Regions from separate parts of the Micromonospora sp. 4G55 genome, predicted to be linked through region 2. Evidence: riboswitches for the same ligand, from Rfam matches in the RefSeq annotation. Region 2 holds a riboswitch; the other holds the start of a gene.
What was found. A riboswitch is a leader RNA that binds a small molecule or an ion and turns the genes downstream of it on or off. The one in region 2 is predicted to bind cobalamin.
Positions count from the first base shown of each region.

Region 1: linked by a shared signal. The riboswitch ahead of JNW89_RS10475 (ribonucleoside-diphosphate reductase subunit alpha) and the one ahead of JNW89_RS13570 (CbtB-domain containing protein) in region 2 are both predicted to bind cobalamin.

Region 1 covers NZ_JAEVHN010000086.1:9,681-15,433, reverse strand. The annotation lists gene JNW89_RS10480 (SigE family RNA polymerase sigma factor) at 111-626, opposite strand; cobalamin riboswitch at 835-981, shown strand; partial or broken gene JNW89_RS10475 (ribonucleoside-diphosphate reductase subunit alpha) at 1,154-3,494, shown strand; gene JNW89_RS10470 (ribonucleotide-diphosphate reductase subunit beta) at 3,497-4,492, shown strand; gene JNW89_RS10465 (DNA glycosylase AlkZ-like family protein) at 4,512-5,579, shown strand; gene bluB (5,6-dimethylbenzimidazole synthase) at 5,635-5,753, opposite strand, start outside.
Region 2 covers NZ_JAEVHN010000128.1:841-11,985, forward strand. The annotation lists gene JNW89_RS13545 (hypothetical protein) at 1-73, shown strand, start outside; gene JNW89_RS13550 (hypothetical protein) at 350-610, shown strand; gene JNW89_RS13555 (DUF1152 domain-containing protein) at 604-1,368, shown strand; gene JNW89_RS13560 (carboxyl transferase domain-containing protein) at 2,241-7,697, opposite strand; gene JNW89_RS13565 (hypothetical protein) at 8,677-9,075, opposite strand; cobalamin riboswitch at 9,329-9,471, shown strand; gene JNW89_RS13570 (CbtB-domain containing protein) at 9,509-9,712, shown strand; partial or broken gene JNW89_RS13575 (CbtA family protein) at 9,703-10,407, shown strand; gene JNW89_RS13580 (histidine phosphatase family protein) at 10,485-11,063, shown strand.

The DNA.
Region 1 (5,753 bases), on a different contig from region 2:
GATCCGCCGCCGCCGCACCTGCCGGCGCCCGTCGCGTACGGCCCGGTGCAGGTCCACGGCGGACGGCGGGAGCGGTACGTCCCGCAGCGGCGCCAGCAGCTTCTCCTCCATCACATCCCCTCTCCGGTGATCGCGTAGGCGTCCGTGCCGAGCAGCCGGCGCAGGCTGGCCAGGCCGTGCGAGGTCTGACTCTTGACCGTGCCGGCGGTGCAGCCGAGGATGGCGGCCACCTCGTCCACGGGCCGGTCGTGCAGGAAGCGCAGCACCAGCACGGCCCGCTGCCGGGGTGGCACCTGGGCGAGCGCGGCGTGCAGCAGTTCCCGGTCCTCCAGCGCGTCGCCGGTCGGGGCGGCCGCCGGCTCGGGTGGCGTGTCGACCAGGCGGACCCGGGACCAGAGCCGGCGCTTCTCGTCGAGGAAGACCCGGACCAGCACGGTACGCACGTACGCGTCGACGTTGTCCGCCTCGCGGGCCCGCCGCCAGCCGACGTAGAGCCGGGTGACGGCGGTCTGGACCAGATCGTCGCCACGGTGCGCGTCACCGGTCAGGTGGCAGGCGATCCGGCGCAGCGCCGGCAGCCGCGACGTGACGTACTCGACGTACTCCTGTTCCAGGTCCGCCCGCATCCACCCACCCCGTCCGTGAACGTTCACCCCGCTGACGGGGTCGGCCACCGTCCAGGTTGTACGCGGCGCAGATTTTCTCGGCGGCGCGACACGCCCACAGCATATGGTGTGTTGGCTTTTTGCGACCCACTACATCTAGGATCACTTTCACTGCTGGTGCGACCCCCCAGGGTCCGCCAGGCGTCGACGTCCGCCAGGCGTCGCGCCGAACAGGGAACCCGGTGCGAATCCGGGACTGCCCCGCAGCGGTGAGCGGGAACGACCGCCGTCACGAGCACTGGGCCCGACGGGGCCCGGGAAGCGACGGCCAGTAGGCGAACGCGCCGGACGCGTCTGCCCGCGAGTCCGAAGACCTGCCAGCAGGGCGTGCCCACCGGGCGCGCGGACCACCTCGGGGCCTCGTGGGAGGGCCGTCGAGCCGTACGGAGCACCGCCGGCACACCGACCGGCGGCGATCCGGCGTGCCGTCGTGCCCTCCCGCGGTCCACACCGACCACCCAGGAGAGCACGTGACGGCGTCATCCACCATCGCCCCACCCCCGGTCGGGGCACTGCGGGACCAGCTGCACCAGCACCACCACGACCTGCCCGACACCGACCCGGAGCGGATCCTCGCCCTGGTCTCCTCGGGGCGCACCGCCGGCGCGGACACCGACGAGCTGACCGGACTGGCCATCGCGGCGGCGGCCGGGCTCACCGCCGAGGAGCCCGGGTACGCCCGGCTGGCCGCCCGCCTGCTCGCCGGGCGGATCGCCGACGAGACCACCGACCAGGGCATCGACAGCTTCAGCGACAGCGTCGCCGCCGCGTACGCCGAAGGGTTGCTGGACCCGGGCTTCGCCGGCTTCGTCGCGACGCACGCCGCCGCCCTCGACGCGCTGGTCGACCACGCCGGCGACGACGCCTTCGAGTACTTCGGACTGCGCACCCTGCACGACCGCTACCTGCTGCGCCACCCGCGCACCCGGGCGGTGCTGGAACGGCCGCAGCACTTCTGGCTGCGGGTGGCCACCGGCCTGTCCGACACGGTGGAGCAGGCCGGCGAGCTGTACCGGCTGATGTCCCGGCTGGCCTACCTGCCCAGCTCGCCGACGCTGTTCAACGCCGGCGCCCGGCACCAGCAGCTCTCCTCCTGCTTCCTGGTCGACTCGCCCCGCGACGAGCTGGACTCGATCTACGAGCGCTACACGCAGGTGGCCAAGCTGTCCAAGTTCGCCGGTGGGATCGGCATCTCGTGGTCCCGGGTGCGCTCGCGGGGGTCGCTGATCCGGGGCACCAACGGCCGCTCCAACGGCATCGTGCCCTGGCTGCGCACCCTCGACGCCAGCGTGGCGGCGGTCAACCAGGGCGGCCGGCGCAAGGGCGCGGCCTGCGTCTACCTGGACACCTGGCACGCCGACATCGAGGAGTTCCTGGAGCTGAAGGACAACACCGGCGACGAGGCCCGGCGTACGCACAACCTGAACCTGGCCAACTGGGTGCCGGACGAGTTCATGCGCCGCGTCGAGGCGGACGCCGACTGGTCGCTGTTCGACCCGAAGGAGGTGCCGGAGCTGGTCGACCTGTGGGGCGCGGAGTTCGACGCCGCGTACCGGGCGGCGGAGGCCGCCGGCAAGGCGGTACGGACGCTGCCGGCCCGCACCCTGTACGGCCGGATGATGCGCACCCTGGCGCAGACCGGCAACGGCTGGATGACGTTCAAGGACGCGGCGAACCGCACCTGCAACCAGGTGGGCGCGGGCGGCGGCGTGGTGCACCACTCCAACCTCTGCACCGAGATCCTGGAGGTGACCAGCGACGACGAGACGGCGGTCTGCACGCTCGGCTCGGTCAACCTGGCCGCCCACCTGGTCGACGGTGGCATGGACTTCGCCGGGCTCGCCGCGACGGTCCGGCTGGCGGTGGGGGCGCTGGACCGGGCGATCGACCGGAACTGGTTCCCCACCGAGCAGGCGGCCACCGCGCACCGGCGGTGGCGGCCGCTGGGGCTGGGCGTGATGGGGCTGGCCGACGTCTTCGCCGCGCTGCGGCTGCCGTTCGACTCGCCGGGGGCGCTGACCCTGTCCACCCGGATCGCCGAGGAGATCGCCCTGGCCGCGTACGACGCCTCCGCCGACCTGGCGGCGGAGCGCGGCGCGCACCCGGCGTACCCGCTGACCCGGGCGGCCGGCGGGGTGCTGCACCCGGACCACTGGCCGGACGCGACCGAGCCGACCGGAGGCGTGGGCGGCGCTGCGGGAGAAGGTGGCCCGGCACGGGCTGCGCAACTCGCTGCTGGTGGCGATCGCGCCGACGGCCACCATCGCCTCGATCGCCGGCTGCGCCGAGTGCGTCGAGCCGCTGGTCTCCAACGTCTTCAAGCGGGAGACCCTTTCCGGGGAGTTCCTCCAGGTCAACCGGCATCTGGTCGCCGACCTGAAGCGGTTGGGCCAGTGGACCCCGCAGACCCGGGACGCGATCAAGCGGGCGGACGGCTCGGTGCAGGAGCTGGACCTGCCGGCGGAGCTGAAGGCGCTGCACCGCACCGCCTGGGAGCTGCCGCAGAAGGCGCTGATCGACCTGGCCGCCGCCCGCGCGCCGTACGTGGACCAGTCGCAGTCGCTCAACCTGTTCCAGGCCAGCCCGACCATCGGCCGGCTCTCCTCCATGTACGCGTACGCCTGGCGGGCCGGCCTGAAGACCACCTACTACCTGCGGTCCCGCCCGGCGACCCGGATCGCGCAGACCACCGTCGCCGCCGCACCGGCCGCCACACCCGTGCCCGCGCCGCGACCGGCGGCGCCGGCCCTGCTCACCCTGTCCGTCGGCGAGAGCGACGCGGTCGCCTGCTCGCTGGAGAACCCCGAGATCTGCGAGGCCTGCCAGTGACGATGCTGCTCGACCCCGGCATGGACCTGACCCTGCGACCGATGCGCTACCCGGACTTCTACGAGCGGTTCCGGGCCGCCATCCGCAACACCTGGACGGTGGAGGAGGTGGACCTCGCCTCCGACGTACCCGATCTGGCCACGCTCTCCGCCGGCGAGCGGCACCTGGTCCACCGCCTGGTGGCGTTCTTCGCCACCGGCGACTCGATCGTGGCGAACAACCTGGTGCTCAACCTGTACCAGCACGTCAACGCGCCCGAGGCTCGCCTCTACCTCTCCCGCCAGCTCTACGAGGAGGCGGTGCACGTCCAGTTCTACCTGACCCTGCTCGACACCTACCTGCCCGACCACGACGAGCGGGCGAAGGCGTTCGCGGCGGTCGAGCACATCCCGTCGATCCGCGACAAGGCGGAGTTCTGCTTCCGCTGGATCGACTCGATCGGCGGCCTGCACCGGCTGGAGAGCCGGGCGGAGCGGCGGGCGTTCCTGCTCAACCTGATCTGCTTCGCGGCGTGCGTGGAGGGACTGTTCTTCTACGGCGCCTTCGCCTACGTCTACTGGTTGCGCTCGCGTGGGCTGCTCTCGGGGCTGGCCACCGGCACCAACTGGGTGTTCCGCGACGAGTCGATGCACATGGAGTTCGCCTTCTCGGTGGTCGACACCGTCCGCGCCGAGGAGCCGTCGCTGTTCGACGAGGCGATGGCGGATGAGGTGCGGACCATGCTGGACGAGGCGGTGACGGCCGAGCTGGCCTTCGCCCGGGACCTCTGCGGCGACGGTCTGCCGGGCATGAACACCGCCGACATGCGCCGCTACCTGGAGTACGTGGCCGACGCGCGGCTCGCCCGGCTCGGTCTGCCACCCGCGTACGGGTCGACGAACCCGTTCCCGTTCATGGAGTTGCAGGACGTGCAGGAGCTGACCAACTTCTTCGAGCGGCGGGTGTCCGCGTACCAGGTGGCGGTCGGCGGTGAGGTCAGCCTGGACGACGACTTCTGAGGGCGCATAGCCTCGGCCCATGCCTGTCCATCAGCTCGATCGGGTCGACGCCCGGCGGATCGCGGTGCGCGCCCAACTGCTGGACGCGCACCGCCCGCCGGACCTGCTGACCGTGGTCAACAGGTTGATGTTCCTGCAACTGGATCCGACGGCCGCCGTGGCGCCCAGCGCCGACCTCGTCGCGTGGACGCGGCTGGGTGCCGGGTACCGGCCGGAGGACCTGCGACAGGCGGTGGAGCGGGACCGCACCCTGTTCGAGCACCAGGCCATGGTGTGGCCGACGGCGGACCTCGGGCTGCACCTCGCCGAGATGGCGGCGTGGCCGCCGGAGGGCTCGCGCAAGCACGCCTGGCTGGCGGCGAACGCCACGTTCCACCGGTTCGTGCTCGACCTGCTGCGCGACTCCGGCCCGCTGCTGTCCCGGGACGTGCCGGACCGCAGCGTGGTGCCGTGGCCGTCCACCGGTTGGACGAACAACCGCAACGTCACCCAGTTGCTGGAGATCCTCGCCGCCCGGGGCGAGATCGCCGTCTTCGACCGGGTCGGCCGGCAACGCCGGTGGGACCTGGCCGAGCGGGTGTACCCGGCCGGCACGACGGCGATCCCGGCGGACGAGGCCCGGCGGACGCGTGCTGAGCGGCGGTTGCGTTCGCTGGGCATCGCCCGGGCGTCGGTCGTCGGGGAGGCCGGCGAACCGGCGCAGGTCGAGGGCACTGCCGGGGAGTGGCGGGTGGACCCGGCAGCCCTCGGCCAGCCGTTCGCCGGCCGCACCGCGCTGCTGTCGCCGTTCGACCGGCTGATCCACGACCGGAAGCGAACCCGGGAGCTCTTCGACTTCGAGTACGCCCTGGAGATGTACCTGCCGAAGGCGAAGCGCCGCTGGGGCTACTTCGCGCTGCCCGTGCTGCGCCACGACCGACTCGTCGGCAAGGTGGACGCCACGGCCGACCACCGGGCCGGGGCCCTGCGGGTGCACGCCATCCACCAGGACGTCCCGTTCGACCCGGCCGTCACCGCGGCGGTGGACGCCGAGTTGGCGGCCCTGGCCTCCTGGCTCAGCCTGCCCACGGTCACCCACGCCCCGTAGCCCGCCGGCCCAGGCTGCGGAGAGCCGACGGGACAGCCTCGCGGCTGGCCCCGGCTCAGTGGCCGCCCGTCCACCGGTCGGTGTGCAGGGCGTCGGCCAACGGGCGCTTCTGCCGCCAGCCGTGCCGGGCCAGGTCGGGCACCTCCTCGAGGTGCGTCACCGGTCCGACGCAGA
Region 2 (11,145 bases):
CGTCGCCCGCTGGCCGACCGGGCGACCACCTCGACCGGAGCAGAACCGGGCGCGGGAGTGGGTCCCGAGATGACCGGGTGAGCCACCGCACCGTCCCGGGCGCGTCGATGGACCGGGGCGGCCCCCGAGGCCGCCCCGGTTCCCCGTCGTCGTTCGGCGGATTAGCGCTGACCCTCGTCCAGAGGCTTCCACCGAGCCGACCGTGCCTTGGCGCGAGTGCCGTCGCGCGGTGGGCCCCGCTGTCGGTGGCCACGGCGACCACTGCGTCGGGCGGAACGGCCAGGAGGCGGTGGCGGAACGGGCACCGGGCACTGCCCCACCGCCCGGGACACCGCGGTAACGTCGCGCCGTGACCGACCCCACGGACCAGACGTGGACGCTGTACCGCGGTGACGAACTGATCGCAGCCCTCGTCATCAACGGTGGCGACTTTCCATGGCTTGAAGCTGACGTGCAGCCATACGCCGGCTTGGCGGACGTCCGGCCCCTGGTCGACGAGGAAGTCCGCCTGCTCGATGACGTCGACAACCACGTCGGGGAGTGTGGATTGCTCCTCTGTCAAGGGGCGACTGGTTGGCGGGCGGCGAGGTCGGCCCGTAGGGCTTGGTAGACGACGTCGCGGCGGTGCAGCCGGACACCACCAGCCCGGACTGGTACTTCCCCGAACGGACGCTCGCCCGGTGGCTGGCGGCTCAGGAGCTGCCGTCAACCGTGTACGCCTTTCCTCCGCTCGGTGTCCAGCCGTTGCGGGCGGCGTACCGGTACCTGCTCGAACAACTCGACATCGATGCGGTGGTGCTGGTCGATGGCGGCACCGATGTCCTGCTGCGCGGCGACGAAAGCGATCTCGGCACCCCGGTGGAGGACATCACCAGCCTGGCCGCCGTGGCCGCGCTGGACGTGCCGGTCAAGCTGGTGACCAGTCTCGGCTTCGGCATCGACGCCTACGACGGAGTCAACCACGTCCAGGTGCTGGAGAACCTCGCCGCGCTCGACCGCGACGGCGGCTACCTCGGTGCGCTGTCCATCCCCGGATCGAGCCGGGAGGCGGGGCTGTACCGCGATGCTGTCGCCGACGCCCAGGCCGCCACCCCGGACCGGCCGAGCATCGTCCAGGGACAGATCGCCGCCGCCACCAGCGGCGCGTTCGGAGACGTCCGGTTCACCCGGCGCACCGGCGGCGGTGACCTGTTCGTCAACCCGCTGATGGCGATGTACTTCACCGTCGACCTCGACAAACTCGCCGCCCGATGCCTGTACCTCGACCGCATCGAGAACACCATCGGCAGGCGACAGGTCATCACCCGCATCCAAGCGTTCCGCGACGAACTCCTCAACGCACGCATCCCCCGCGCGTTTCCCCACTGAACGCCCGGACGGCGGCAGATCCGTGGTGCACCTGACCATGGCCGTCTCCCGAGGAACGTCGCGCACACCCGTCGCTGCCCCGTCTCGTGGCTGCGGATCACCGGCGTCGAGGCTCGCCCATCTTGAGATGACCCGGCGGGTCCCGTCGGGCGTGCCCGCCCGACAGAACGCGCCTTCGCTACCGCGCCGCCTCGACGCCCTGGAACGCCAGGTCGAGCAGGAGCGTTAGGTGCGGTGCGACGTCCGCCGCCCGACCCTCAGCCCAGTCGCGCATGGCGGCCTCGAAGGCCTGCGCCATGCGTGCGGTGATCAGCGCCGGCGGGATGTCGGTGCGGACGGCCCGAGCCGCCGCGCCCCTCCTCGATCATGCGTTCCACCACCCCGTAGGACGGGCGGGCGGGCTCCCTGGCCCAGCAGGCTGGCATGCCGGATGGGCAGGGGTGTAGACGAATCTGGCGAGCTGTTCGTTGGCCACCATGCGGGTCGCCGCGTCGGCGAGGAGACCCCGCATGCGAGGTAGCGCGTAGGCAAACGTTGACTTCGTCCTGGTACCGCAGGACGGCGACGGAGCAGGCAAAGACCCCGGGAGCCTTCTCGGACTTTGTCGACCGGAGAAACCTGAGGCGTTGAACGCGGATAAACGGCCTGCGCAGGGAGACCTCAAACCCTCCGTGTTAAGGGTGGAGTTGAGGTTTCAGCCTGCGGTCGTGGCAGCCGCCCGAAGTGATCAACGATCACACCGCGATCCCACAGGCCGTCGAGGATCTCCTGCCGGTAGGAGGCGCCACTACGGTCATCGGCACCACAGCGGAGCATCGAGATCGTTCTCCGGCCGGGGACTCCCTGGTGGAAGTCCCCGGCCGGGCAGGGAGTCAGAGCAGGCGCGACTCGATGGCGTCGATGATGCGCGGACGCAGCTCGGCGGCGCGGATGACGGCGTCCACCGAGCCGACCTCGACGGCGCGCTGGATGTTGTGAACGCGGTCGAACTCCGTGGCGACTTCGCCGAGCTTCTCCGCGCGCACCGAGGAGCGCAGCTCGTCGAGTTCCGCGGTCAATGCGGCGCGTGCGGTGCCGGCCGCGGCCGCGGCGCGGGCCTCCAGGTCCCGCACCCGGGGGTCGGCTGCTGTGCGGGCGTTGACGTCGGCGGAGAACACCACTGCGGCGGCGGGGGCGCCGCCGAGGACCGAGGCGTACGAGCCTTCCAGCGCGAGGACGGTCATGTTCGGGTTCAGCGCCTTCGAGAACACCACGAACGCGCCGCCGTGGTACCGCGAGATCACGCAGAAGACGATGGGCCCTCGGAAGTTCACGATCGCCCGGCCGATCTCGGCGCCGTACTCCAACTGCAGCTTGCGCATCGACTCCGGTGAGCCGTCGAAGCCCGACAGGTTCGCCAGCACCACCAGCGGCCGGTTGCCGCTGGCCGCGTTGATCGCCCGCGCGGCCTTCTTCGACGACCGGGGGAAGAGCGTTCCCGCCGTGTAGGTGTCCGGGCCGTCGGTGGGCGGAAAGCCGCGCCGTGGCACGGCTCGTGACTCGATGCCTAGCAGGCACACGGGGATGCCGCCGAGGTGTACGTCCTGCACCACCGCGGTCTCCGCGTCGGCCATGCCCGCCCAGCGCTCCAGCACCGGGTGGTCCTGGTCGGAGAGCGCCCGCATCACGGTCCGGATGTCGAACGGCTTCTTGCGTTCCGGGTTGGCCTCCGCGGAGAAGATCTCGCCGACGGTGCCGAAGGCGCTGCCCGGCACGTCGTGCGGGAAGGTGGAGATGTCACGGTCCACGGGGTCGGTGGTGCTCGCCCGCCGCGGCGCCTCCTCGCCGGCCGCGACGTACGTGTGGTCGTAGTGCGACATCAGCACGTCCCGCGCGGCGGTCAGGTTCGGCGCCCAGTACTGCGCCTGCCCGTTCGGTCCCATCACCCGGTCGTAGCCGCCGATGCCGAAGTTGTCCTCGGCGGACACCCCACCGGAGAAGTCGAGCGACTGCTTGCCGGTGAGCACCATCGCCGAGTCCGGCGTCATCACGAGGACGCCCTTGGTGTGCATGAGCATTGTCGCCTCGGCGTTCCAGTACGGCTGCGCGCCGACGTTGATGCCCGCGACGACGATGTTGATCTCACCGCCGGCCTGGGTGAACTCGACGATCCGCTTGAGCGCCGCGGCCACCCAGTCCATGTTCTCGGTGCCCGAGGTCATGGAGATCCGGGCCCCGGCGGACAGCGCCCACCACTCCAGCGGCACCCGCATCCGCTCCGCCAGGTCGAGCGCGGCGATCACGCGCCGGCACTCCGGCTCCGACAGGGCGCCCAGCGACTTCGTCGGGTCGCCGAGCAGCACGACCCGGGCGACACCCTGCGGATGCCGCGCGGTCGGCGTGGTGACCACTCCGGCGACGATGGCGGCGCTGTTGCGTCCCCTCGGCCGGTCCACGGGCACCAGCGCGTGGTGGTCGTCGAGGTCGTGCTCGACGAAGTCCCCGAGCAGGCCGGTCAGCTCGTACGGGTACACCGTGTTGCGGCTGCTCGCGCGCAGCACCTTCAGCCGGTAGTCGTCGATGGGCTCGACCGGCTCGACGGGCGGCTCGCCGATGGTCAGCTCGGCGTTGCCGGTGACGTCGAAGGAGATCCGGACCGCGATCTTGGTCAGCTCGCCGGTCCGGCGGTCGCGCTGCCGCGCGATGAACAGGATCTCCTCCAGCCCGGCGCCCCCGGTCGTCGGGCGCACGCGCCCGGCGATCTTATCCATCTCCTCGCGGGTGAGCTCGCTCGGCGGCCAGACGTAGACCACGATCCGGTTGGTGGTGAAGCGCGTCTTTGACGGTCGCCGCGACTGGGCGCGGCGGATCGAGTCGAGGCAGGCGGCGATGGCGTCCTCGGTGGTCGGCAGGGCGACCAGCCGACCGTCCTGGTCGCGCAGCTCGGTCAGGTCGCGCACCTGGGCGAACGCGACGAGGCGCTCGTCGGACGGGTTCTCCCGCGCCACGCACTGGAAGAGGTAGACCTCCTCGTCCGAGGACGGCAGCCGGGTCAGGTCGAACTTGTGCAACCGCTCCAGCTGCATCCGCTGCGCGATGTACGGGTGCAGGCCGCGGATCAGCCGGTCCTCGGTGATCTGTGTACCCGACGGGCGGAAGGTGAAGTGGTGGTGCATCACCGCGCCGCCACGACCCGCGACGGTGGTGGTGAGCCGGCGGACCCGCGGCAGCGGGTGCGCGGTGATGACCTCGAGCAGCGCGGCAGCCATCGCGTCGAAGTCCTCCGGCTGATCCTCCCAGCCGAGGTAGAGGTCGGCGTCGACGGCGTTCTCGTCGCTGGCCAGCTCGGCGAGCCCGCGCAGCGCGCTGCCCAACGCGTCGAAGCTCACCGCGGTGGAGACCACGCTGGAGTCCGCGCGCTCGGCGACCACGAACCGGCAGCCGGCGACCTCGCGGGCACGCACGCTGATGAGCGCCTTGTTGCCGTAGTACCGCCGGGTCAGCACCTCCAGCATGACCGTGTTGTCGAGGTGGTCGCGCACGAGCCGCTGGCCGAGCAGCCGGACCAGCGGCTCGGTGCTGCGTACCATCTCCGCGATGCGCTCGGCGCGGTCCGGCGCGTCCGGGTGCGCGTCCAGGTGACGAAGGTGGCCCCGGACCTGGGCGTAAACGCGGGCGCGGTTGCGGCGCAGCAGCGGCTGGGCGAACCAGGCGAACACCACGCCGCGGGCGAGGTCGGCGACCACCGGGAAGCGGACCTGCGTCGCGGCCACCAGCCGCTCCAGCGCGAGGCCGGCGGGCTCGCGAAGCGTCTCGTCCGGCGGCGGCTCCCGCAGCCACGCGCGCAGCAGCGCCGCGACGACCGTGGCGTCGGCGGACGCCCGTTGCTGGGCGAGGAAGATCCGGAACACGGCGGCTTCGAGCTCGGGAGAGCGCTCCAGGTCGGTGACCCCGTAGTGCCCGAGCGCCTTGGCGAGCCGGGCCTGGAACGAACCGGGCAGGCCGGCCCGTTCGATGTCGAGGCTCTGCAGGTACGTGTGGAAGTACTCGCGGGCGCTGTAGACGTGGCCGTCGCCGTCCTCGCCCGTCGGCCGGTTGCGGCTCAGCTCGGTGAGGTCGGCGAACACGGTGACCAGGTCGAGCTCCTCGGCCAGGGGCCGGTGACCCTCCTCGGTGGCCGCCCGCCGCGCGGTGAGGTAATCGTCGAGCACTCGACGGTCGTCGTGCGGGTCGACGTCGAAGCCGAGCAGTAGGCCGCGCAGGTCCTCCTGGCCGCGCCTGCTGCGCCGGTACGCCGGAACCTCCTCGGACGCGGCGGGCAGGTCCAGCTCGACGGGAACGGCGGCCGGGCCGCTCGCGGTCTCGGCAGCCCCGTCGGTGAGTGGCTCCAGCCGCAGCAGCGGCGCACCGGCCTCCACCTGGCTGCCCACAGAGACGGCGCACTCCTTCAGCCGCGCCCGGAACGGCGCCCGCAGCACCGTCTCCATCTTCATAGCTTCGAGCACCAGCACCGGCGCGCCCGCCTCGACCTCGTCGCCGGCCTCCAGTGGCGTGGCGACGACCAGCGCGGGCATGGGGGAACGGACGACGCCGCCCTCGTCGCGGCTGACCCGGTGCGTCACGCCGTCCACCTCGACCAGGTGGGTGGGCCCGTGGGTGCCGGTGAGCAGGCGGTACCGGGAGCCGTTGACGACGATGTGGCCGGTGTGCTGGTCAAAGCGGTCAAGTTCGACGTCGGCGGTGCGTACGGCGGAACCCGCCTCGATGCCGACGCGGAACCGGTGCGCGCCGACCCGCGCCACGCGCATGCGGTAGGTGACGCCGCGCAGTTTGAGGTCGAGCGGCCGGCCGCTGCGGTGCTGCACCTGCGGGCGCCCGCCGGACGCCGTCGACAGCAGCCGCTGCCGCTCGACGCGCTCCTCCTCCTCGTACGCCTCGATGGCGGCGGCGGCCAGCGCGACCGCGGAATGCCGGTGCGCGACGAGCCTGCCCTCACCTCGGACGCGGTCGATCCAGCCGGTGTCCGCGCTGGCGTCGATCACCTCGGGCTGGTCGAGCAGGTCGAGGACGAAGCTCTTGTTCGTCGCCCCACCATCGATGATCACCGTGGTGTTCGCCATCGCCCGGCGCAGCTTGCCGAGCGCCTCGTGTCGGTCACGGCCGTACGCGATGATCTTGGCGATCATCGAGTCGAAGTTGGCCGGAATGGTGTCACCCTCGCTGACGCCGGTGTCCACCCGGATGCCCGGGCCGGTGGGCAGGTCCAGCCGCGCGATCCGACCCGGCGACGGCGCGAAGTCACGGTCGGGGTCCTCGGCGTTCAGCCGGGCCTCGATGGCGTGCCCGCGCTCCGCGGGCGGCTCGCCGTCGAGTCGCCCACCGGAGGCGACGTGCAGCTGCGCCTTGACGAGATCGAACCCGGTGGTCAACTCGGTGATCGGGTGCTCGACCTGCAGGCGGGTGTTGACCTCGAGGAACGCGAACACCCGTTCGCCGGGGTGGTACAGGAACTCGACGGTCGCCGCGCCCCGGTAACCGACCGCCACGGCCAGCCGTTCGGCCGACGCCTTGAGCTCGGCTGCCTGCGCCGGGCTGAGCACCGGCGACGCCGACTCCTCGATGACCTTCTGGTTGCGTCGCTGCACCGAGCAGTCGCGGACACCGAGCGCCCACGCGGTGCCCTGCCCGTCGGCGATCACCTGGACCTCCACGTGCCGGGCCCCGGTGACCAGGCGCTCCAGGAACACGACGCCGCTGCCGAACGCCCGCGCCGCCTCCTGGCTGGTGCGCTCGTACGCGTCGGCGAGCTCGTCCTCGTTTCTGATCACGCGGATGCCGCGCCCGCCACCGCCCGCGGTCGCCTTCAGCATCAGCGGGTAGCCGATCTGGGCCGCCGCGGCCCGGGCGGCGTCCAGCGTCTCGACGGCGCCGCGGCTCCACGGCGCGACCGGCACGCCGACCTCCTCGGCGATCAGCTTCGCGCCGATCTTGTCGCCGAGCTGGCGCATGGCCTCCGCGCTCGGCCCGACGAAGGTGACCCCGATCTTCTCGCACAGCTCCGCGAACGCCGGATCCTCGGCGACGAAACCCCAGCCGACCCACGCGGCGTCGGCCCCGGCCTCGATCAGGGCCCGCTCCAGCGTCGCCAGATTGAGGTACGGGCGGGCGGATGCCGGACCGAGGTCGTAGGCGATGTCCGCCGCACGTACGAAGGTCGCGGTGCGGTCGACGTCGGTGTAGAGGGCGACGGTCTCGATCGGGACGCCGGTCTCCGCAGCCAACTCTCGGACCGCGTGGATGAGCCGCATGGCAGCCTCACCACGGTTGACGATGGCGACACGGTTGAACACCCGATTGACCCCTTTTGGTAGACCCATGGCGTGCGCGCCGCGAGACGACGGCTCCCGGTAGTGGTTACCCTTCCGCCTGCCGACCGGGAGCGCCATGGCGCTATCACCGAACCACCCACCCGTCATTTGTAGGAAACCACCAAAAGTTTTTGGTCCTCGCACCGCCGGTTCGGGCCCTCGACTACAGCGAGGCCCGGTGGAAAGTCATCGCCCGCGCTGGCGATGCCGAGACGGGTCGGGTGCTGCGGTGGGATTTCGACACCGAGTCCGAAGCCCTCGCCATGATCCAGCGCCTTCTGACGCCGGCGGCAGTTGGCGCAAGCAAGACGGGGATGCCGCCTCGTTTCCACCCCAGTGACGGCCCAGGGCCCGGCCGGCGGTCGCATCCCCCATAGCGCCGCCGGGCCGGATCTGCGTGGTCAGGAGCTGCAGGCGTTGAGCATGCTCTGCAGCGCGCGGCTACCGTCTCTAACGATCATGTCGATCGAAGGGCATGCCTGTAAAGGGACGTCGTACAGCCATCGACTGTTCGGCATCTTCGAGCGCCGCCCGCCGCAGGGCCCAACGTTCGGCTGGTCGGCGGACGCCGCAGTCCGGGGCGGCACCGGCATGGAGCCGCCCCGGACTCGGCCGTGGGTCAGGCGATGCGGTAGGCCCGCTGGATCGTCTGCGTCACCGTGTTGCCAGCGATGTCGGTGGCGCTCAGGCGCAGCGAGTCGTGCCACGTACGCGGGCGTACATGTCTCCCTCGACGTTGCGCAGCGTATGGCGGATCACGTAGTCGCTGCCCTGCCTGCGCCAGTCCCGCGGACCGAACCGCGCCACGACCCTGGTGGTGCCCTCGCCGCGTACGTCACCGTACCAACAGGACGGCGCGGACGGGAAATCAACGAGGCGAGCGGCCCCACCCGGCCCGAACCGCCCTCGAACCGGGCGGTACCAGCCGGCGACGCCGCCGGTCCGAAACCTCAGCGCCTGATCACGTCCGCAGCACGCACAACTGCGCCAAGCTAAAGCCGCCCGAGAGCCGTCCCTGAACCCGCGGCGTCAACTTCCGGCCGGCGGCGACGCGCAAAACCCACCGGCGCAGGACGTCCAGCAGCACGGCACCAGCGGCTACCAGCAGAATCAGGCACGCGGTCACCGCGATACCCCCGTCATCCGCCGGTTCGTGATGCCCGTGCGTCAGGACGGGAGCAGGCGTGTCCGTGCCATCGACGAGCGCCACGGGGGCACCGGCAGCGCCGGTATCGGCCAGCGCATGCGCGACGGGGGCCACTGCTGGGCGGGGCGCGTCCAGACCGGTGGCGCACTGCAGAGCGTGCAGCACGAGAAACACCGCGACCATGACCGCCACCGCCGCGGCGCGGGAATTCACCCGCGTCGCACCGGCTGGCCCTGCCCACATCACCAGGGCAGACTGCGTCACCCCGCCGCCGGTCCGGAACGCCGCGGGCCAGCGGCAGCAAATCCGAGCCGTCAAGGAGAGACTGCGGGGCGCTCGTCGGCCGCGGGCCGGCATGACCTGAGGCGCACGACGCAGCCTGCGAGGTCCCGGAGGGGCCACGCCGTCCTCGACCGTCCACTCACTTGCCGACCTTGCTCACATCGGTCGACTGTTGACCGATCGGTGCCCCACCGTTAGCGTCAGATCGCCATCTGCGGCGGTGTGAGGGAAACCGGTGAAAGCCCGGTGCGGTCGCGCCACTGTAAGCGGCTCCCCCGTCACGGCGGGAGCCGCGAGCCAGGACGCTCCGTCGTCGCAGTCCTGTCGAAGGGGACGCGTCATCCCCGTAGGAGGTTCTAGTCGCATGTCCAGCTCTACCCCTGCTCGCCCCGTTCTCCAGTTGCCAGTGGGCGCCCGGCTGTGGTGGACGGCGCTGGCCGTCGTCGCCGTGCTTCTCCTGCTGGCCTATCTCGTCGCGTTCGACCAGGGCGCGGTGTCGCGCAGCGGCATGTACCTGCACGAGCTGATGCACGACGGCCGCCACCTGCTCGGTGTGCCGTGCCACTGACCACCGGCAACACCACACCTACTTTCGCTGCGCTGCTCCTGCGGGGTGTGATGGCGGGCCTGATCGCTGGCCTGCTTGCGGGCGGCTTCGCCTATCTCGTCGGGGAACCCTCCGTCGAGGCCGCCATCGCCATCGAAGAGCAGGCCAGTCATACCGCTCCGACAGGCGTCGATCATCACGCTGATGACTTGGTCAGCCGCGACGGCCAGCGCGGCGGGTTGTTCCTCGCCACCGGCCTGTTCGGCACCGCGATGGGCGGGCTGCTCGCCACGGCGTACGCGCTGCTGCGCCGGCGGCTGCGCATCCGCGAGGATGCCCACGCCGCCATCGCATTGGCAGCCGCCGCGCTGCTCGGCGTGGTCCTCCTCCCGTTCATCAAGTACCCGGCCAACCCGCCCGCGGTCGGCAATCCCGACACGATCAACCAACGGACCGGCAGCTACCTGGCCATGGTTGTCCTCGGTCTGGTCGCAGTGTGGGCTGGCGCGCTCGCGTACCAGTCCGTCCGCGCATCGGCGGCGCTGCGCAGCGCCGCCGCGGCCTCAGCGTTCCTATCCGTCACCGTAATCGCCTATGCGGCGTTGCCCTCGGTGAACGAAGTACCCGGCGACTTCCCCGCGAGGCTGCTGTGGGACTTCCGCGCCGCCTCGCTCGGCACGCAACTGGTGCTGTGGACGGGCACCGGACTGGCCTTCGCGGCGCTGCTGCCACGTCGCAACGCCGCAGGCAGCGCTGTCGGCGGGCAGACCGACAAGGAACTAGCCCTCGGGCCATGGCAACAACCAGCGTGCGCCTCGTCGCCCACGCCCACACGCCCGCGCTACGACACGCGACCTTCGCCGCTGGAGAAACCGGCCTGGACGAGGGCGGCCGCCGCGCCGCCCTCGCCCTGGCCCGCAACCCCGCCATCAACAGGGCGGACGCGTGCCTCAGCAGCCCCGCGGAGGCAGCCGTCGAGACCGCGCAAATGGTGAGCGGATGCACCCCCACGATCGTGGCGGACCTCGCCGACGGCGACTACGGGCAGTGGACCGGCCGTACCCTTGCCGAGATCGCTGCCGACGACCCTGACGGCCTGCGGTCATGGCTGACCGACCCCCGCGCCGCACCCCACGGCGGCGAGACGATAGCCACGCTCATTACCCGGATCGGCGGCTGGCTCGACACGTACATCGATAGTGGTCTGCGGGTCCTGGCCGTCACCCACCCCATCATCGTGCGCGCCGCCATGGTGCACGCCCTACAAGCACCGCCATCCAGCCTGTGGCGCTTTGACGTCGCCCCAGCAGCGCACCTTCACCTGAGCTCGGACGGTCGACGCCTCCACGTCCGCCTAGACGGCCCAACTTGACCGGCTGAATCTGTCAATCCCCGACGGCGCTACCGCATGCTTGCGTTCTGGAATGAGATGGACCACCCACGCTTGCAGCAAT